Linked DNA regions of Nitrosopumilus sp. b3. Each later gene encodes a partner of the first gene's protein in a complex. Links are inferred from orthologs where the notes say so. Each region holds a gene or a part of one and is shown in the gene's direction. Other genes may lie near its edges. The genes, in order: C6990_RS06990, C6990_RS08025, C6990_RS08145, C6990_RS08020 and C6990_RS08105.

Region 1 (4,049 bases):
CTTACTTTGAGAGAGGACCTGTTTTAATTGGATATGATGGACGAGAATCAAGTCCTATCATATGCAAGGTTGTAAGCTCAGCTCTTAACTCAATTGGTATTGACTGTAATGTTGCAGGAATTGTTCCAACACCATGTCTTGAATTTGGTGTAAAGAGTTTAGGATATTCTGGTGGTATCATGATAACTGCATCACACAACCCACCACAATACAATGGCATCAAGCCTGCTGCAAAAGATGGTGTAGAGATTTCCCGAGATGATGAATTAATAATTGAAGATATTTACCTTAAAAAAAACTGGATTACAAATCCTCCCAAATGGGGTACTACAGGAACAGAGGAGAGGACAATTGAGACCTACCTTAATGGAATTTTGGCTCATATTGATTCTAGTATTATAGAATCAAAAAAGTTTAGAGTTGTTTTAGATTTAGGAAATGGTGCACAGGCAGTATCTGCACCAGATTTTTGTAAAAAGTTACAGTGTGAAACTTTTTTGGTAAATCAAAATATTGATGGCAATTTCCCAGGACGAGGTTCAGAGCCAACACCTCAAAACCTCTCAGCACTTTCAAAGACAGTACTTGAAAATCATGCAGATGTTGGAATTGCTTTTGATGGTGATGGGGATAGAAGTATCTTTTGTGATGATAAAGGTAATATTTTAACTGGTGACAAGTCTGCACTTTTACTAACCCAACATATCTTATCGAATAACCCAAACTCTTTGGTTGTAACTTGTTTGAATTCAGGATCTAATATAGAAAAAATTTCTGAGAAGTTTAATTCCAAAGTTATCCGTACCAAAGTTGGAAGTGTTGAAGTGTCCCGAAAGATGGTTCCAACTAATGCTTTAATTGGATTTGAAGAAAATGGTGGATTCATGTATGGCAAGCATAACCAAGTAAGAGATGGTTGTATGACATTAGGATTAATGCTTGATCTTTTAGCAACTTCTGGAAAATCCCTTTCTGATGAGGTTTCTCTTTTACCTCCTTCCTTTACTACAAAGGACAAGGTATCATGCCCCCCTGAAAAAGTAGTAGAATTGATCTCTTCTCTTAAAGAAGCGTTCCCAAACTCAGATGTCACAGATGGAATCAAAATTTCAAATGATCCCAAAAACTGGGTAATGATTAGACCTAGTGGAACAGAACCAATAGTTAGAGTATATGCAGAAGCTGAAAATCAAGATAAACTAGACTCTTTGATGTCTGAATACCTCAAAAAAGTCAAGACAATCATTTCCCGATAACACTTTTAAAACCATTCCAACGTTTTGAGAGAATGGAGAATGAACCCTAAGGGTGACGAAGTATGGGAAAATCATATTATGTTAAATTTGAAACGCCAGAGGACCTCGTAAATCCAATCTTAGAGGCAGTTAGAGTAGCATCAACTAGCGGTAAAGTAAAGAAAGGAACTAACGAAGCCACAAAGGCAATCGAACGTGGTACTAGCAAACTAATTGTTATCGCTGAAGATGTAGAACCACCTGAGGTAGTAGCACATCTTCCAATTCTATGTGAGGAACAAGGTGCAGCATATGCATTTGTACCAAACAAACAAGAATTAGGTAAGTCTTTGGGTATTGATATCACTTCTGCCGCTGCAGCAATTTTGGATGCTGGTGATGCACAACACATCGTAGACCAAGTTGTATCATCAATTGCTAAAATTAAAGGCGGTAAGACTGAAGAATGAGTCAAAACGCTGAAGAAGTAGTTCAATCTGAAATTATTCAAATTGTTGGACGAACTGGCATTGCTGGTGAAGTTATTCAGGTTAGAGTGAAAGTTCTTACTGGTAAAGATAAAGGTAGAATACTTACAAGAAACGTCAAAGGATCTGTTAGAGTAGGAGAAATTCTAATGCTAAGAGAAACAGAGAGAGAAGCAAAGAAAATCAAATAGGTGATATGATATGAGTCTTTTAGTTAAACCATGTAATTTCTGTGACAGACCTGTCGCCAAAGGTTCTGGAACAATGCTTGCCAAAAATGATGGAACCGTTTTATGGTTTTGCTCTTCAAAATGCAAAAAGAATATGCTAGAATTAAAACGTGATCCAAGAAAATTAAAGTGGACAAAGAAATACGTCAAAGGCGGCATTAGAAAGAAGTAGCATTGACTGAACAATCTCTATTCATTGTAAAACCAGATGCAGTAGCTAGAAATCTAGTTGGTGAAGTAATATCAAGATTTGAAAAAAAAGGATTCAAACTAATAAAATTAAAGATGTTTACATTTTCTCAACAACAAGCAGAGAACTTTTACGGTGTGCATAAAGACAAACCATTCTTTGGTGAATTGACATCCTTTATCACATCAGGACCTGTAGTTGCAGCAATTATTGAAGGTAATAATGCAATTGCAACTACTAGAATAATGATTGGAGCTACAAAATCATTTGAAGCTGAACCTGGTTCCATAAGAGGAGATTATGGATTAGGATTTAGTGAAAACATTATTCACGCATCAGATTCACAAGAAAGTTTTGATCACGAATCGAGGGTAGCATTTGAGTGATCTGATTTGCAAATTCGTCAGCCCATAGTGGCAGTTCTTGGTCACGTAGACTCTGGAAAAACATCTCTTTTAGATAGAATTCGTGGAACTGGGGTTCAAGGTAGAGAAGCAGGAGGTATTACTCAACATATTGGTGCAAGCTTTCTTCCATCTGAGACAATCAAAGAAACATGTGGAATACTATACAAAAAACTTGAACAGGCAGAACACAAGGTACCTGGAATTTTAGTAATAGATACACCCGGACATGAAGTTTTTACAAATCTTCGTTCACGTGGGGGTTCAGCTGCTGATATTGCAATTTTAGTAGTTGATGTAAATCGTGGATTTCAACCGCAAACCAATGAAAGTCTGAAAATCTTGCAGAGCAGGAAAGTGCCTTTTGTAGTAGCTCTGAACAAATGTGATCAAATTTCTGGATGGAGAAAATCAGAAACAAAATTCATTTCCCAAGCAATCAAAGAACAAGACGCATCAATTCAGACTGATCTTGATCAAAAAATCTATGATGTTGTAGGTACCCTGTCAATTCTTGGATATCAATCAGAGGCATTTTATCGTGTTAAAGACTTTAAATCCGAAATTGCCATTGTTCCAATCTCTGCAAGATCTGGTGTTGGAATACCTGAACTTCTAAGTGTTTTAGTAGGATTGACTCAACAATATCTTCAGAAAAGGCTCAATCAGGAAGAAAAAGAACCACGTGGAATAGTTTTGGAAGTAAATGATGAAGTAGGATTGGGACAAACTGCCAACATCATTCTAATTGATGGATCAATAAAAAAAGAAAATAGCATTGTTGTAGCAAAAAGAGATTCTGTAATTGTTACAAAACCTAAGGCCATATTATTACCAAAACCTCTTGATGAAATGCGAGATCCTCGAGATAAATTCAAACCAGTACCACAAGTTGACGCAGCAGCTGGCCTAAAAATTGCATCTCCAGATCTTGAAGGTGTACTTCCTGGAAGTACTCTGTATGTTGCTAGAAATGATGCTGAGATTGAAAAATTTACTAAACTAATTGAGGCTGAAATGAAATCGGTCTTCATTGATACCGAAACAAATGGAATAATCCTCAAATGTGACACTATAGGTTCGCTTGAGGCAATTGTTGAGATGCTAAGACGATCACAAGTACCCGTGGCAAAAGCCGACATAGGCCCTGTGAATAGACGAGACATAATGGAAGCCAAAGCAATCAAAGAAAATGATAGACATCTTGGAATAATTTTGGCATTTAATGTAAAGATTTTACCTGATGCAAAAGAGGAATCTGAAGATAGCCATATCAAAATTTTTGAGGATCGAGTAATCTATAGCCTGATTGACAATTACAATGCATGGGTTGAAGAAGATACTGCAAACGAAGAAGATGCAATGTTTGCAGAATTAACCCCCATAGCAAAATTTAGTTTTCTTAAAGGAATGGTCTTTAGAAATAACAATCCTGCAGTATTTGGTGTTCGTGTAGATGTTGGAACTCTAAAACATAAAATCCCATTTATGAATATGTCTGG
Region 2 (4,313 bases), 180 kb from region 1 along the record:
CATACAATAGGCATCAAAGATGCAGATCATGCTTTGCTTGCAATAGAATCAGCTGATGTTGTAATTGCGGTAGGAGTTGATCTGGTAGAATACAGTCCTAAAAATTGGAATAAAAAATTAGATAAAAAAATAATCCACATTGATTTCACACCATCTGAAGTCTACACCTATTACAGACCAGAAGTGGAAATAGTTTCAGATATCGAATATGCAATTGATGCAATTCTCGACGAATTAGAACAGCAGAAAAAAACACATCCAGAATTAGACGTATTTCCAATTAAAGAGATTCCAGAATTATTTAAAAAAATTATGAAAGAAGTAGATGAAAGACGAGATTCATTTAATGATGATGAGTCATTTCCAATAAAGCCTGAAAAATTAGTAATTGATGTTCGAAATGCTTTGGGCGAAGATGATATCGTACTATCAGACGTTGGTGCCCACAAGCTTTGGATTTCTAAAATTTACAAAACATATCAACCAAATACATGCATCATCCCAAACGGATTTTGCTCAATGGGATTTGCATTTCCAGGTGCAATTGCAGCAAAGATTGTCTATCCTGAGAAAAACATAGTAGCTATGTGTGGGGATGCGGGATTTTTAATGAACATTCAAGAACTTGAGACGGCAGTCCGTCTAAAATTGGGATTCATTACAGTAGTCTGGTGTGATCTGGACTTGGGAATGATTTCAATGAAGCAAAAAAACGAATTTGGCAAAAGTGTCTTTACAAAGTTTACCAATCCTGATTTTATCAAATTGGCTGAGAGCTTTGGAGCAGTAGGGTTTGTAGTAAAATCAACAAAAGAATTTTCAAAGACTATGGAGGAGGCAAAACAAATCAAAGACAAGCCAGTAATTATTGCAATTGATGTGGATTATTCAAGAAATCATGTTTTGTTAAATGACAGCAATTATGAAATTTAAAATAAAAATCCAAACTAATTGCTTATTGGGTTTGGACATGTTTCAGGGAATTGAAATGAAGTTATCTTCTTATCATGCTCTGTTACCTTAAAGCAGACAGATACATGAAAGCGTTCATCGGTGAGCATTCCACAAATTCTACAGATAAATCGTGTAGGAGCTTTGCATTTACCGCACAAGGAATATTCAAAGAGCAATCCCCCACATTTCCTGCATGACTCATCAGGCAACGCTACACCTCAAACTATAAGGCAGTTATGCCACCTGTAGAATTTTTAATGGTGATGTGTCTTTAGTTGCAAGAAACCTGTATGCAGTTTGAATTATCGGATAGGGGTTAAATTCAGGCTGTACGGATAATAGCATTAGATCATCTCCAGATGGAATTGTAATCATTGTAGTGTTTTCCCTAAATGAAACAATAGCAGATATCTTCCCAAATGAATTGTCAAATTCTTTTCTCATTGACATGTCAAGGGTAGTCTCCATAAAGAGCATCTCTAGTTTTTTTGCATCTGTCTCCAAAGGAAATGTCTGCGATTTGCATTCAGAAACCTTTCGTCCACGATTATTAATCATCACTGCAAAATTAATTCCAGGTATTTCACACATATTTTTACAGATTTCATCATACAGACACATTTGCTTTATTTCCATTTAGTAATCCTCCTCATCCAGCAGAATCCAAGATAGGCCTGCAACATCTTCACAGCAGAATTTTTTGGCATTCTCAACTGCAGGTACTTTGGTGTGTTTTATTTTCATAGTCTGAATCTGATTTGTTTCAGATTGCTTGTGAATCAATATGGTCGACATGCAATCTTTTGAGTCGAGTATTATATGGGATTGATTATTGAATTGCGGTATGCCTTTTTGGAACTAAAGATGAATTTTTTTAATTAGTATCTAGAAAATAAAAAGCTAAACTGTTTCAGTAAGATATACCGGATCCTTGTCGGTTTTTTGTAGTTCCACAAAGGTTTCAGAGTTTTGAACGCCTGGAACTTTACCTATCTTTTCAATAACGATACTATGAAGAGCCTCAAGATTTTTTGCATAAACTTTGATGATGATATCGAATCTGCCAGTGACTTCTGAGATAGATACGACTTCAGGGATATTCATGAATGTTTTGTGTATATCGTCTTTGAGTTTTGGATCTCGATTAATTCCAACTGATGCCTTTACACCGATTCCCAAAAGAGAATCATCTATCTCTACTGTGAATTTTTTGATTAGTTTTTTCTTCATCAGTCGCTTAATTCTGCTATAGAGCACTGAGGCATTGATTCCGAGTTTTTTAGATAATGTAGGTACAGAAATTGATCCATCCTTGGTCAATTCAAATAGCAATTTCATATCTAGGTCGTCAAAACGATGCAACGTATTCGAAAAAAGATTTTCTGATTTAATATATGTAGGTTTTTACAAATAATTTGGCTAGATTTACAAGATTTAATTGAAAATCTGTAATTTTTCTAAAAATTCCGATATCAATAAACCTCAATCCCTAAACGATTTTAAGTAGGCTTTTTTGAAAATGTTCGTAATGATTACAGAGTCTCAGCTAGTAGATATGATCAAAGAGGCAAAGGCTGCCACAAAAAAGAAAAAGTTTACGCAGTCAATTGAGCTAATTGTAAATTTCAAAGATATTGATGTGAAGAAAGGATTTGCATTAAATGAAGTAGTTCAGCTTCCAAAGACCAGTTCACCAGCAACTGTTTGCGTCATGGCAACAGGTGAGATGGGCCAGAAAGCAAAAGAGGCAAAGGCCGATTCTGTAATTGGAACCGAAGAATTAAACAGATTTGGAACAAACAAAAGAGAGTCCAGAAAATTCATTAACAAATATGATTTCTTTTTGGCAGATACCAAAGTAATGCCAACAGTAGGTAAAACATTGGGTCAACTATTAGGTCCTAGAGGAAAGATGCCAACACCAGTTCCTTTTGATGCACCAATTGATTCATTTTTGTCAAGATTTAGATCATCGATTAAAGTTAGAACAAGAGCATCACTATCTGTTTCATGTAAAATTGGAGATGAAACTATGGAGGATGCAGATTTAGCAATTAACGCACATGCTGTCCTTAATGCAATAGAGAAGAAATTGCCAAACGGTGAGAAGAATATGAAAAGAATTATGATTAAAACTACAATGGGAAAGCCAGTAAAACAAGTACAAGAGGTTAGAAAGAAATTTGCATGAAAATAGAACCACCTATCCTAAAAGAAAAACTCAGATGTATCAGCAATTACAAGAGTTGCCAAAAAAATACAAAGTAGTATCAGTAATCAAATTAAACAAAGTTCGTTCTACACAGATTTTACCATTAAGAAAAGTTCTCAAAGATGAAGTAGAGTTTGTTGCAATCAAAGACAAGGTTGCACAAAAAGCACTCAATTCACTTGACATTCCAGGAATCAAAGAAATTGCAGACCAGCTTGAAGGTCAATGCATGTTCTTATTTACAAACATGTCACCATTCAAGCTCAATGTTCTTTTAGCTAAAAACAAAGTAATGATGGCAGCAAGAGGAGGCGACATTGCAAGTATCGATATTGTGGTACCAGCAAAGAACACAGGAATTGCACCAGGTCCAATGCTAACAGAATTCAAGGAAGCTGGAATTCCAACAAAGATTGATCAAGGAACAATTTGGATTGCAAAAGACAGCACACCAGTTCTCAAAGGAGAAGCCATCAATGAAAAACTAGCATCAATTTTAGGTAAACTAGACATCAAACCAGTAGAGGCAGGAATTTCATTATTCACAGCACTTGAAGAAGGCAGCACGTATGCAGCAGACGAGATGGTAATTGATGTCGAGAAGATTAGAGCAGAATTTGGACAAGCACATCAAGAAGCAGTTTCACTATCAATAGAGGCGGCATACATAACCCCAGAAAACATCTCACAGATTCTCAGCAAAGCATCACAATATGCCCGCTCACTATCAGTAGAGTCAGGATTCATGACAGATGAGACAAAGGAGCAAATCTTGCAAAAAGCAGATGCACAAGCAAGATCAGTTGCCAGCAAGGCAAAAGACTACACTCCAGCATAAACCTAATTAGTTTTAGTTTTTAATTCAGACACGAATCAGTTTTGATAAAAACAATCAAGGGGTCTAAAGCATGAATAAAAAAAAATGGGCATGGTATGCAATAATTTTTGCAGTGATCATATCACTAGTAATTGCCACCATTCAGATTTACAGCATAGAAGAGCAAAACATCAAGACATCAATTACTGAAAATCAAATAGAGATTCAGGAAGTCATTGCAAAATCAATTGCAAAAAATATCACCTCAGAAATGGAGTTGATAATTTTTGAATTGGAGAATTTGGCAAAAGCAAATGAATTGCAAAAAGA
Region 3 (3,298 bases), 190 kb from region 1 along the record:
GAACCTGAACCAACACCAGAACCTGAACCAACACCAGAACCTGAACCAACACCAGAACCTGAACCAACACCAGAACCTGAACCAACACCAGAACCTGAACCAACACCAACTTCAGATGATCCATTTGATGGAATCAAAGATGATGATATTGCAACTTATTCGGACTTGTTTGATGTACCGCCACCTGAAAGAGACAGCGAAGCATTAAAGCTAGGAAACAAAATTCGTCAATGGATTAAAGACGGCAGGCCAAAACCAGATGAATCAAAAGATGACAAAGATAACCAAGATGACACCAAAGATAAACAAGACGATACTGACGATGATATGCAAAAACATGATAAAGAAGAAAAACCTAAAAAGAAACGAGGTATGTTTGGATTCTTTAAGAAATGAAAATCAAAACAAAAAATTTACTCACTTTAGCGGAACTATCCCCAAAGGAATTTTCATCACTAATTGATGAATCAATCAAACTAAAAAAACAACTCAAAAAAGGAATGTCCAAACCTGTTTTGAAAAATAAAACCCTGACAATGATATTCCAAAAGCCCTCTACTAGAACTCGTGTAAGTTTTGAAACAGGAATGTTTCAGCTAGGTGGACATGCAATTAATTTATCTGCAAATGACATGCAGCTCTCACGGGGAGAGTCAGTTGAGGATACTGCAAAGACCCTTTCGCGATACACTGATTGTATTATGGCCCGAGTCTATTCCCATGACTTGATTGAAAAATTATCAGAATACTCTAGTGTTCCTGTAATTAATGGACTCTCTGATTCATTTCATCCATGTCAAATTTTGGCAGACTTTATGACCATTAAAGAAAAAAAGAAAAAACTCAAAGGACTAAAGATTGCCTGGGTTGGGGATGGAAATAATGTATGCAACTCTATGATTTATGGTGCAGCACATTGTGGAATAGAGATGTCAATTGCAACTCCAAAAGAATTCCAACCAGAAAAAGGTGTAGTAAAGGATGCAAAGAAATCAACTAGTATTGAATTGACTGCTGATCCTTTTGTTGCAACTAAAAATGCAGATGTTATAGTTACTGATACATATTCTTCAATTCACAACAGTGATCCAAAAAGAATCAAAAAATTTCTTCCAAAATACCAAGTCAATCCAAAAATAATGCAGTCTGCAAAAACTGATGCGATCTTTTTGCATTGTCTTCCAGCAAAACGAGAACAAGAAGTAACAGCATCTGTAATTGATGGAAATCAATCTGTAATTTGGGATGAGGCAGAAAATCGTTTACATACTCAGAAAGCTTTACTTGCTGCCCTAATTCGCGCTTAACGTATATAAGAGCAGATTCAAACTCGGTTTCTATAGATGGCCTATTCGAAAATATTACGTAGACTTAGAGAGGAAAAGACCAATTACAAAAAACGTGGCACCATGTTGATGGGTAAACGCGATTTTATCACTGTAAATATTACTAATGAAAATACTCAAGTACAAATTCTAAAGCCTGGAATGGAAGGCGATAAAGTGGTTGCATCTGCACACTCTAGATATCTCCTTGAGAAAGGATGGAAGGGGTCTAGAAAAAGTGTACCTGCAGCATATCTTACTGGATATTTGGCAGGCAAGAAAGCACTTGGTCAAGGTGCCAAGGATGCAATTCTTTACACTGGCACAAGACGTTATACACAAAGAATGGCAGCAGCCCTCAAAGGAGTAATTGACGCTGGAGTAGAGGTACCAGCAAACGAAGAGACATTCCCACCAGAGGATAGAATCAATGGTGAACATCTTACAGTAAAAAATGAAGTATCAAAAATGAAATCTACAATCGACAGTGAGGTCAAATAGAAATGAGCCAAACTGCACAATCTAAAGGCAAACCAGGTCAAAGAGGACGAGGCCCACCAGTTTATGGTAGTGGTCCACCAGGTGGAGCCAAAGGAGGAGATCGTCCAAGAAGACCAAGAAGAGAGCCAGAAGAGGAAGTCTGGATTCCAAAAACAATCTTAGGTCAAAAAGTTGCATCAGGGGAAATTTCATCTTTAGAAGAAATTATAGAATCGGGATTAAGAATTCAAGAATCAGGAATCATCAAGAAACTATTGCCTGACTTGAAAAGTGAAGTTGTAGATGTTGGTATCATTCAAAAAATGACTTCAAACGGACAGTCGACTAGATTCAAAGCAATTGTTGCTGCTGGAAATGAAAACGGTTACTTGGGAATTGGCCAAGGTAAATCAAAACAGATGAGAATTGCAATTGAAAAGGCAACCAGTCAAGCTTTCCTTAATGTTAACCCAATCAAACTAGGATGTGGCAGTTGGGAATGCAGATGTGATCAAAAACATTCAGTCCCATTCAAGGTAAAGGGAAAAGGTGGAAGTGTTACAATTGAAATTATTCCTGCACCTAGAGGATTAGGACTTGTTGCAGGTGGTAAAATTAAACGATTATTGGAATTAGCTGGTCTCAAAGATGCATGGACTACTGCAAAGGGCTCCACACCTACGATGAACTCTACTTCTAAAGCAATTCTGGACTGTCTAAGACAGACATTTAGTCAAGGTTGATAGAAAATGGCAAATGCATATCTTGTTGTTAGAATTAAAGGCCAAGCCGATTGCCCCTACTGGGCAACACATACTATGACTTTGCTAAAATTAGATAAAAAATACCGTGCAACAATTTTGCCTGCCAAAGAAAACACTCTAGGTATGCTAAGAAAAGTACAGCACTATGTTTCCTGGATTGAACTAGATGCATCATTGGCAAAAGAACTAATTGATAAAAAAGCAAGAAAAGGTGGTTATCAAAAAATTACTCCTGAAGATCTCAAAGAACTAGGATTTTCAAGTTCTGATGAATTAGGAACTGCATTGGCAGAAGGAAAAGCTATACTATCTAAATTAAAACCACTAAAACCTTGGTTTGCCTTGGCACCACCAAAACTTGGATTCAAAAAAAGTACAAAGAGACTTTATGGAAACAAGGGAATACTTGGACAAAATAAAGAACTTGACACAATTGTTAGGAGAATGATTTGAGATGGCAACAAGATTGAGAAAAACTAGACGACTCAGAGGCGGAAGACACATGGGATGGGGACAAGTAGGTCAACACCGCGCAAGTGGTCACAAAGGTGGTCTTGGAGTTACCGGTATGCTAAAGCATCATTGGAGTTCTACTTTAAAATATGAGCCAGATCATTATGGTCATGAAGCACCTAAACGCCCTCACCCAAATATTACAAAAACATGGACTAGCATCAGAGATCTTGATGACTTGTTCTTAAAGCTCGGTAAAGAAGAAGGAGGAAAGAA
Region 4 (4,255 bases), 180 kb from region 1 along the record:
TAGTTTTTTCTTCATCAGTCGCTTAATTCTGCTATAGAGCACTGAGGCATTGATTCCGAGTTTTTTAGATAATGTAGGTACAGAAATTGATCCATCCTTGGTCAATTCAAATAGCAATTTCATATCTAGGTCGTCAAAACGATGCAACGTATTCGAAAAAAGATTTTCTGATTTAATATATGTAGGTTTTTACAAATAATTTGGCTAGATTTACAAGATTTAATTGAAAATCTGTAATTTTTCTAAAAATTCCGATATCAATAAACCTCAATCCCTAAACGATTTTAAGTAGGCTTTTTTGAAAATGTTCGTAATGATTACAGAGTCTCAGCTAGTAGATATGATCAAAGAGGCAAAGGCTGCCACAAAAAAGAAAAAGTTTACGCAGTCAATTGAGCTAATTGTAAATTTCAAAGATATTGATGTGAAGAAAGGATTTGCATTAAATGAAGTAGTTCAGCTTCCAAAGACCAGTTCACCAGCAACTGTTTGCGTCATGGCAACAGGTGAGATGGGCCAGAAAGCAAAAGAGGCAAAGGCCGATTCTGTAATTGGAACCGAAGAATTAAACAGATTTGGAACAAACAAAAGAGAGTCCAGAAAATTCATTAACAAATATGATTTCTTTTTGGCAGATACCAAAGTAATGCCAACAGTAGGTAAAACATTGGGTCAACTATTAGGTCCTAGAGGAAAGATGCCAACACCAGTTCCTTTTGATGCACCAATTGATTCATTTTTGTCAAGATTTAGATCATCGATTAAAGTTAGAACAAGAGCATCACTATCTGTTTCATGTAAAATTGGAGATGAAACTATGGAGGATGCAGATTTAGCAATTAACGCACATGCTGTCCTTAATGCAATAGAGAAGAAATTGCCAAACGGTGAGAAGAATATGAAAAGAATTATGATTAAAACTACAATGGGAAAGCCAGTAAAACAAGTACAAGAGGTTAGAAAGAAATTTGCATGAAAATAGAACCACCTATCCTAAAAGAAAAACTCAGATGTATCAGCAATTACAAGAGTTGCCAAAAAAATACAAAGTAGTATCAGTAATCAAATTAAACAAAGTTCGTTCTACACAGATTTTACCATTAAGAAAAGTTCTCAAAGATGAAGTAGAGTTTGTTGCAATCAAAGACAAGGTTGCACAAAAAGCACTCAATTCACTTGACATTCCAGGAATCAAAGAAATTGCAGACCAGCTTGAAGGTCAATGCATGTTCTTATTTACAAACATGTCACCATTCAAGCTCAATGTTCTTTTAGCTAAAAACAAAGTAATGATGGCAGCAAGAGGAGGCGACATTGCAAGTATCGATATTGTGGTACCAGCAAAGAACACAGGAATTGCACCAGGTCCAATGCTAACAGAATTCAAGGAAGCTGGAATTCCAACAAAGATTGATCAAGGAACAATTTGGATTGCAAAAGACAGCACACCAGTTCTCAAAGGAGAAGCCATCAATGAAAAACTAGCATCAATTTTAGGTAAACTAGACATCAAACCAGTAGAGGCAGGAATTTCATTATTCACAGCACTTGAAGAAGGCAGCACGTATGCAGCAGACGAGATGGTAATTGATGTCGAGAAGATTAGAGCAGAATTTGGACAAGCACATCAAGAAGCAGTTTCACTATCAATAGAGGCGGCATACATAACCCCAGAAAACATCTCACAGATTCTCAGCAAAGCATCACAATATGCCCGCTCACTATCAGTAGAGTCAGGATTCATGACAGATGAGACAAAGGAGCAAATCTTGCAAAAAGCAGATGCACAAGCAAGATCAGTTGCCAGCAAGGCAAAAGACTACACTCCAGCATAAACCTAATTAGTTTTAGTTTTTAATTCAGACACGAATCAGTTTTGATAAAAACAATCAAGGGGTCTAAAGCATGAATAAAAAAAAATGGGCATGGTATGCAATAATTTTTGCAGTGATCATATCACTAGTAATTGCCACCATTCAGATTTACAGCATAGAAGAGCAAAACATCAAGACATCAATTACTGAAAATCAAATAGAGATTCAGGAAGTCATTGCAAAATCAATTGCAAAAAATATCACCTCAGAAATGGAGTTGATAATTTTTGAATTGGAGAATTTGGCAAAAGCAAATGAATTGCAAAAAGACACGGGGACAGCTGAATCAAGTAAATTGATTGCACAAACATTTTTGCGAATAAACTCTATTTCTCCTACTGCTCAAATTCTTGCACTTGATGAAGAGTTCATAGTTTTATCCCAAGCAAGCAAAAATCACGAGTCATTTGTTGGCGCAAAAGTAAAGGGATTATCAGAACTAATTGATTTGGAAAAAAACAGTCTCCCCGCAGATCCTAAAATTTTATCCATCAACACCCTTCTCTTTGATGAGCCAGAAATTGCAATTACATATCCAATAATCAGCGAGGAGACAAAAGAGCAAACAGGGACACTGCTAGTTACATTCGCATCAAGTGAATTTTTCAAGAGACATGGGAATATTTACGATGTAGAATCCCAATTTCTGACAGTAACTGATGAAAATCATGTGCGATTAATTTATCCAAACAATGAAAATTTTGAAGAGAATCAGTTAGGATATGACCCTGAATATGACAATGATCCAATACTAAATACACACATGCAGCTTATTTTGGAAGGTAATCTGTCTACTGCAATTTTTTCTCTAGATGATGATATTGGGGAGAGAATAAGTACAGGGATTCCAGTTATTATTAATGACAAAATTGAGTTTTTATTTGCAGTAGTTACGCCAACACAATCAATTAACAAAGAGATTGATGATATAATTTTCGTTACTCAGGTTCAAAGTATCTTTTTGTTGTTATCTACAATAGTTGTGCTTTTAGCATTGCTAGTAAAACGCTCTCAAAGCTTCAAGAAAGAGAAACTGACAGTGATTGGACAATTATCATCAAACATAGCACATGATATACGAAATCCATTAGGTACGATAAAAAATGCCGGAGTAATAATTCAAAAAGAAAACAAGGACGGTAATGGAATCATTTCAAGGGAGATTGACAGAATCAATCTATCAGTTAGAAGAATATCTCACCAAATCGAGGAGGTGCTAAACTATGTTAGAACAACCCCTCTAATTTTGAAATTATATTCATTAAATCAAATAATTCAAGAGGCAATTGATACACTGACCGTACCTGAGAACATTACAATTGACACTCCAAAAAAGGATGCAACCATAAAAATTGATCACGAAAAAATACTAATCGTATTTGTAAATATCATACTAAATGCAATTCAATCAATTGGAGATGCAAAAGGAAAGATCAATATCAGTATTGATGAAACTGAAACTCATGTTACAATAGAGTTTGAGAATTCAGGCCCTAACATCCCATCAAAAGATCTAAAACGTGTCTTCGATACCCTATACACAACCAAACTGGAAGGAACAGGTCTTGGTCTTTCTAGCTGTAAAAACATCATAGAGCAACACAAGGGAGAGATAACAGCGCATACCAATCCTGTAAAATTCTCAATAAAGTTACCAAAATGACCATTCAAATAATATCAACGAGTAATGGAAAAAGGCGAAAAAATTGGTAAATTCCCGTATTCTTTTGGTAGATGATGATATTCAGTTCCTAGAGGCCACAGAATACATGCTAAAATATGAAAATTATGACGTAATTACGGCTAAAAACGGGGAGGAGGCCATCAAAAAATACAAGGAATCAATCCCAGATATCGTTCTAATGGACTTGAAGATGCCAGTAATGAATGGCTATGATGCGTTTTTTAAAATAAAAAAAGACAATCCTGATGCAAAAATAGTATTCACATCAGCATATACCATAAATAATGAGGAATTTGCAAAAGCAAAAAAATCTGGATTGTATGGACTGCTAACAAAGCCATTTGATCTAAATGAGTTAAACAGTTTGATTGAATCAAAAAAGTAGAATTTTATTTTGTGTCGGATTTTTTTAAAATAGTATATCTCTGCTGATAATATTTTATTGCACTTCTAAAAAAAATCAAAAACCATTTTTTTAGTTTTGCATCTTCCTCAAATACAACATCCAAACTTTTTATTCCATTTGTTTTTGAATCGGTTTGTCCAAGTGGATTGTACAACAAATTAGTGTAAAACCAATACGAAATCTGCTCTGCGAGTTCTTCTTCTGAAATTGATTCAAAGTTTCTTTGGTATTTGATGTGCACATAAGACATTAACTCATAAAATGGAATTCCTGGCTGCACTTGGATTTGCG
Region 5 (4,273 bases), 190 kb from region 1 along the record:
CACTCAGAGAACACAGACTTTGGCTCTTTGATACCTCGCTCAGTTCCTGCAAGCTTGCTTGTGTAACCGGACATGAAATGAAACATTGCCCCCTCCTTTGTCAATCTAGAAACTGGTGGTAAAACACCCAGTGCATCAGCTGTCAAAAATACAATAACTCTGGGATTTCCCCCAACACTTGGAATCACAGCTCCTGGAATAAAGTCCAAAGGATATGCAACTCTGGTGTTTTCAGTTAATGTGTTATCATCATAATCAGGAACATTGTCTTTGAGTACTACGTTTTCTAAAACTGCACCGGGCTTGATAGCATTCCAAATTTCAGGTTCTGCTTCTTGACTTAGATTGATGCACTTTGCATAGCATCCACCTTCAAAGTTAAACGTTCCATTATCAGACCAACCGTGTTCATCATCACCAATTAATCTTCTATTAGGATCTGCCGAGAGAGTAGTCTTTCCAGTACCGGACAATCCAAAGAACAACGCAGTGTCACCTTTTTCTCCAATGTTTGCAGAGCAATGCATTGGGAAGATACCGCGGTCAGGCAACAAGTAATTCATCACACCAAACATTGACTTTTTCATTTCTCCTGCATACTCTGTTCCGCCAATCAAAACAATTTTTCTAGTCAAGTCAATTAGGATAAAGACATCAGTTCTTGTTCCATCAATTTCGGGATTTGCTTCAAAGTCGTTAATACATAAAATTGTAAATTCTGGTTCGTGATTTTCAAGTTCTTCTTTTGTTGGTCTGATGAATAGATTCCTTGAGAACATGCTTTGCCACACATGATCATTTATGACTCTAATTGGTAAACGGGTATTAGGGTCTGCCCCAACAAATCCATCAAAGACATAAAGCTCCTTGTTATCAACAAAGTTTTTCATTTTCTCTAAGAGTTTTTCAAATTTGCCAGTTGGGAACTGATGATTGATTTTGCCCCAATCAATAGTATCATGAGTTTTATCATCAAATACAATAAATCGGTCATCAGGTGAACGGCCCGTATATTTTCCAGTATTGACTGAAAGGGAGCCTGTGGAATTTACTACGCCCTCTTTTCTCTCAACTGCAATTGAGACCATCTCCTCAACACTGAGATTTCTATGTACTTTTGATGGATTGATTCCAAACTCCTTTAGCTGGGAAGAAAATTTGTCAGTTACTGAATTACCTACTACTTGGGTCAGAGGATTTGGCCTCCAAAAGTAATTTTATCAATCCCAGGCTGGTTCATGAGATATCGATCCGCCTAAAGTTTCCTTATTATCTTTTTCTTATAGGGAATTATCTTTTTGTCTAGGAACGTATTTATTCCAAAATTCAAGACTCAAATTGATGCCTATCAATAAGGACAAGATTGCAAAGAGACAGGAAGTAAAGGAACACAATCCAGACTTTGTAAGACCAGAAAGCTGGCGTTATGTTAGACTACAGACTAACTGGAGAAAACCAAAAGGTATCGATCATCATCAGAGAAAACAAAAGAGTAGAGGCCGTCCAGGACTTGTAAAAGTAGGATATGGAGGACCAAAAGAAGCAAGAGGATTGCACCCATCAGGATATACAGATAATTTAGTATTCAATTTATCAGACTTGGAAAAACTAGATCCAAAAAAAGACGGAGTTAGATTCGGACACAGTGTTGGAACTAGAAAGAGAAAGGAAATCATCGTAAAAGCAATTGAAAATAAATTTAAAATTTTTAATGCGAGAGTGAGTGCAAGTGGTAGTAAATCTTAACGCAAAGAAGAGACTCGCATCTAGAGTCACAGGAGTCGGAATTCACAGAATCAAATTCGATACTGATCATCTCGATGACATTGCAGATGCAATTACTAGAGAAAACATCCGTAGTCTTATCACTGCAAATACAATCAAGATAAAACCATTTGTCGGAACATCTAGAGGAAGAGCACAATTCAAAAAAGAACAGAGAAAGAAGAGAGGTACAACTCAAGGTTCAAAACAAGGAAGAAAAGGTGCAAGAGTTGGTAAAAAAGAAGTTTATGTTGCTAAAGTTCGTTCATTAAGAAGATTACTAAAGATTGCAAAGGACAGAAAGGACTTGACAAATCCGGAATTCTGGGAACTCTACAAAAAAGTAGGCGGTAATACTGTTAGAAATAAAGCACACCTCAGACTGCTCATGGATGAAATCAGAGAAAAGAGAAAAGACTAGAACAGATAAACTGTATTTTCTAAATTCATAATTTTACCATTTTTTATCTCAATACCTTCATCACTTAGCATCTTTGTTTTAATGTGCTCCCCATATGCATAGCCCCCAACTTTTCCTGTAGACATTACAACTCTATGACATGGAATAATTACAGGGTATGGGTTCTTGTTCATTATTCTTCCAACAACTCTCTGTCCATTTTTTAGTCCAACTGCTTTTGCCAGCTCACCATAAGTTGTGATTTGGCCTTTGGGAACCTGGAGTAATTTTTTGTAAATCTTTTGTTCGAGATTCAAAGTTTGATTACCTCAAGATCTGTTGATTCAAGTAAATCAAGTACTTTTTGTTTATCTGAACCCAAGCCTTTCCAGTCCAATAGTGCAGCAGTTGCCATTTTGTTTTGCGATAAAATATGGGAAAACAGTTCTGAATCAAGACTCTCAAGTGCATGCTTTGGAATGACAGTTCCAAGTGCATACTTTCCATCAAGGAGCTCATCTGTAAACTTTGAGGGATAGTGGGTACCACCAAAGCAGATAGCTACTGGGTTTTTAGGAATTGGATTAGACATCACATCATTTACCAATAATGCAACAGAATGGCAAAGAGATTCATCAGTCCACTGTTTTTCAGTTGTACCAATCTCTATGAAGATTGATGGTTTTTTCAATGCAGTAGGACCGTGGTGTGTGGCCTCTATGGTAATTTGAAAATCTGAAAACTTTAATTTGTTTTTCTTTAATTTTTTAAGATAAGCCTTTTGGAGATCAGGATGGGGAATTGCAACTTGTCTGTCATTTCCTCCAAACTTTGCCTCTGAGAAATTTCCCGTACTATGACATGTCAAAGCCAGCTGTCCGGACTCTGCTGCATGTTTTGAGAGAAACACAAATCCATCATAATCATATTTTTCTTCCAGCCAATCAGCTGAAATTGCAGGGGTGGGAATGATTAGCAAGTCATAATTTTTTCCACGAAAAACATCACCGTCTTTGGTCATCCTCTTTGAAAGAAATTTTGCCATATTGTGACCAGCTGGGTCATCTTGATACGCAATTAGTAGTTCCATGAGATAAGGAATATAAGGACACCATATTAATTTCCACCAATGAACCCTAGGCAGACTTTGAAGAATATGGCAAATACCATGAAAATGGCGAAAAAACCTGACAAAGATGAGTACCAGCAGCACCTTAGACTCGTATTATTGGGAATTGGAGGAGTCGGATTAGTTGGATTTACCATACAGTTTGTCTTTTCGGTAATTACATTTGGACGGTAAAATTGTCAGAGGAAATAAAATCACATTTGTTTGCAATCAGAACCACTGGGGGACAGGAAAAAGTGGTCATGAGATTATTAGAAGCAAAAGCTAACGCCAATCAAATTAACATTCAATCAGTATTACTAGTTGACAATCTCAAGGGATATGTCGTAATCGAGGCAATCAATCCTAGTGATGCATACATGGCAGTTGAAGGTGTAAGACACATTCGCGGTCAATTAAGAGGAGAATTAGAATTCAAAGATATCGAAGGATACCTAATCAAGAAATCAACAGTTTCACAATTAGCAGTAGATAATGTCGTAGAAATTACAGGAGGTCCATTCAAGGGAATGAAGGCAACAATCACAAGAATTGATGTTGACAAGGAAGAAGCAACTGTAGTTTTACTTGATGCATCATACCAATTGCCAGTAACAGTAGACGCAAACTACCTGAAACTCTCAAGTGAGGCTTAGGAAGGATTAAATTTTCATTTAGAGTTTGATTTAACATGGGAGAACAAAAAGTATCATCACTTGTAACAGGCGGAGCAGCATCAGCAGGTCCACCATTAGGTCCTGCACTGGGACCACTAGGCGTCAACATCATGGAAGTAATCAATTCAATCAATGAAAAAACCAAAGACTTTGAGGGAATGAAAGTTCCAGTTACAGTAGTTGTTGATTCTGAGACAAAAAAATATGAAATTGAAATTGGCATCCCTTCAGCTGCTGCACTAATCATGAAAGAGGCCGGAATCCAGAAAGGCTCCGGTGCATCTGGCACTGAATGGGCTGGAGATGTATCACTTGATTCTGTGA

Evidence for each region.
Region 2: C6990_RS06990 (region 1) and C6990_RS08025 share a complex: the UniProt entries of both Methanocaldococcus jannaschii proteins name them as parts of the 50S ribosomal subunit. The link is inferred for Nitrosopumilus sp. b3 from one-to-one orthologs.
Region 3: C6990_RS06990 (region 1) and C6990_RS08145 share a complex: the UniProt entries of both Methanocaldococcus jannaschii proteins name them as parts of the 50S ribosomal subunit. The link is inferred for Nitrosopumilus sp. b3 from one-to-one orthologs.
Region 4: C6990_RS06990 (region 1) and C6990_RS08020 share a complex: the UniProt entries of both Methanocaldococcus jannaschii proteins name them as parts of the 50S ribosomal subunit. The link is inferred for Nitrosopumilus sp. b3 from one-to-one orthologs.
Region 5: C6990_RS06990 (region 1) and C6990_RS08105 share a complex: the UniProt entries of both Methanocaldococcus jannaschii proteins name them as parts of the 50S ribosomal subunit. The link is inferred for Nitrosopumilus sp. b3 from one-to-one orthologs.

The regions. Positions count from the first base shown.
Region 1 is NZ_MU078696.1:151,811-155,859, forward strand. The notes cover bases 830-3,524. They hold C6990_RS06990 (50S ribosomal protein L24e), read left to right. Parts: upstream 830-1,924; coding sequence 1,925-2,125; downstream 2,126-3,524. Other genes in these bases: glmM (phosphoglucosamine mutase), read left to right, coding at 830-1,256; rpl7ae (50S ribosomal protein L7Ae), read left to right, coding at 1,319-1,705; C6990_RS06985 (30S ribosomal protein S28e), read left to right, coding at 1,702-1,914; ndk (nucleoside-diphosphate kinase), read left to right, coding at 2,128-2,529; infB (translation initiation factor IF-2), read left to right, coding at 2,536-3,524. Also shown: more of glmM, read left to right, coding at 1-829; more of infB, read left to right, coding at 3,525-4,049. UniProt on the Methanocaldococcus jannaschii protein: Binds to the 23S rRNA.
Region 2 is NZ_MU078696.1:329,104-333,416, reverse strand. What follows is about bases 1,355-4,313. They hold C6990_RS08025 (50S ribosomal protein L1), read left to right. Parts: upstream 1,355-2,482; coding sequence 2,483-3,145; downstream 3,146-4,313. Other genes in these bases: C6990_RS08015 (sensor histidine kinase), read left to right, coding at 4,075-4,313; C6990_RS08020 (50S ribosomal protein L10), read left to right, coding at 3,138-4,004; C6990_RS08030 (Lrp/AsnC family transcriptional regulator), read right to left, coding at 1,855-2,292; C6990_RS08035 (hypothetical protein), read right to left, coding at 1,591-1,749; C6990_RS08040 (hypothetical protein), read right to left, coding at 1,355-1,590. Outside these bases: C6990_RS08045 (acetolactate synthase large subunit), read left to right, coding at 1-933; more of C6990_RS08040, read right to left, coding at 1,189-1,354. UniProt on the Methanocaldococcus jannaschii protein: Probably involved in E site tRNA release. Binds directly to 23S rRNA. Protein L1 is also a translational repressor protein, it controls the translation of its operon by binding to its mRNA.
Region 3 is NZ_MU078696.1:347,363-350,660, forward strand. The notes cover bases 228-3,084. They hold C6990_RS08145 (50S ribosomal protein L18), read left to right. Parts: upstream 228-1,343; coding sequence 1,344-1,826; downstream 1,827-3,084. Other genes in these bases: argF (ornithine carbamoyltransferase), read left to right, coding at 393-1,307; C6990_RS08150 (30S ribosomal protein S5), read left to right, coding at 1,829-2,548; C6990_RS08155 (50S ribosomal protein L30), read left to right, coding at 2,555-3,022; C6990_RS08160 (uL15 family ribosomal protein), read left to right, coding at 3,024-3,084. Outside these bases: more of C6990_RS08160, read left to right, coding at 3,085-3,298. UniProt on the Methanocaldococcus jannaschii protein: This is one of the proteins that bind and probably mediate the attachment of the 5S RNA into the large ribosomal subunit, where it forms part of the central protuberance.
Region 4 is NZ_MU078696.1:326,993-331,247, reverse strand. What follows is about bases 1-2,901. They hold C6990_RS08020 (50S ribosomal protein L10), read left to right. Parts: upstream 1-968; coding sequence 969-1,835; downstream 1,836-2,901. Other genes in these bases: C6990_RS08015 (sensor histidine kinase), read left to right, coding at 1,906-2,901; C6990_RS08025 (50S ribosomal protein L1), read left to right, coding at 314-976; C6990_RS08030 (Lrp/AsnC family transcriptional regulator), read right to left, coding at 1-123. Outside these bases: more of C6990_RS08015, read left to right, coding at 2,902-3,537; C6990_RS08010 (response regulator), read left to right, coding at 3,581-3,943; C6990_RS08005 (hypothetical protein), read right to left, coding at 3,948-4,255. UniProt on the Methanocaldococcus jannaschii protein: Forms part of the ribosomal stalk, playing a central role in the interaction of the ribosome with GTP-bound translation factors.
Region 5 is NZ_MU078696.1:338,404-342,676, reverse strand. Bases 539-3,457 are described here. They hold C6990_RS08105 (50S ribosomal protein L19e), read left to right. Parts: upstream 539-1,729; coding sequence 1,730-2,185; downstream 2,186-3,457. Other genes in these bases: C6990_RS08090 (protein translocase SEC61 complex subunit gamma), read left to right, coding at 3,294-3,457; C6990_RS08095 (D-aminoacyl-tRNA deacylase), read right to left, coding at 2,478-3,254; C6990_RS08100 (MGMT family protein), read right to left, coding at 2,182-2,481; C6990_RS08110 (50S ribosomal protein L32e), read left to right, coding at 1,342-1,746; pckA (phosphoenolpyruvate carboxykinase (ATP)), read right to left, coding at 539-1,193. Also shown: more of pckA, read right to left, coding at 1-538; more of C6990_RS08090, read left to right, coding at 3,458-3,467; C6990_RS08085 (transcription elongation factor Spt5), read left to right, coding at 3,470-3,928; C6990_RS08080 (50S ribosomal protein L11), read left to right, coding at 3,964-4,273. UniProt on the Methanocaldococcus jannaschii protein: Binds to the 23S rRNA.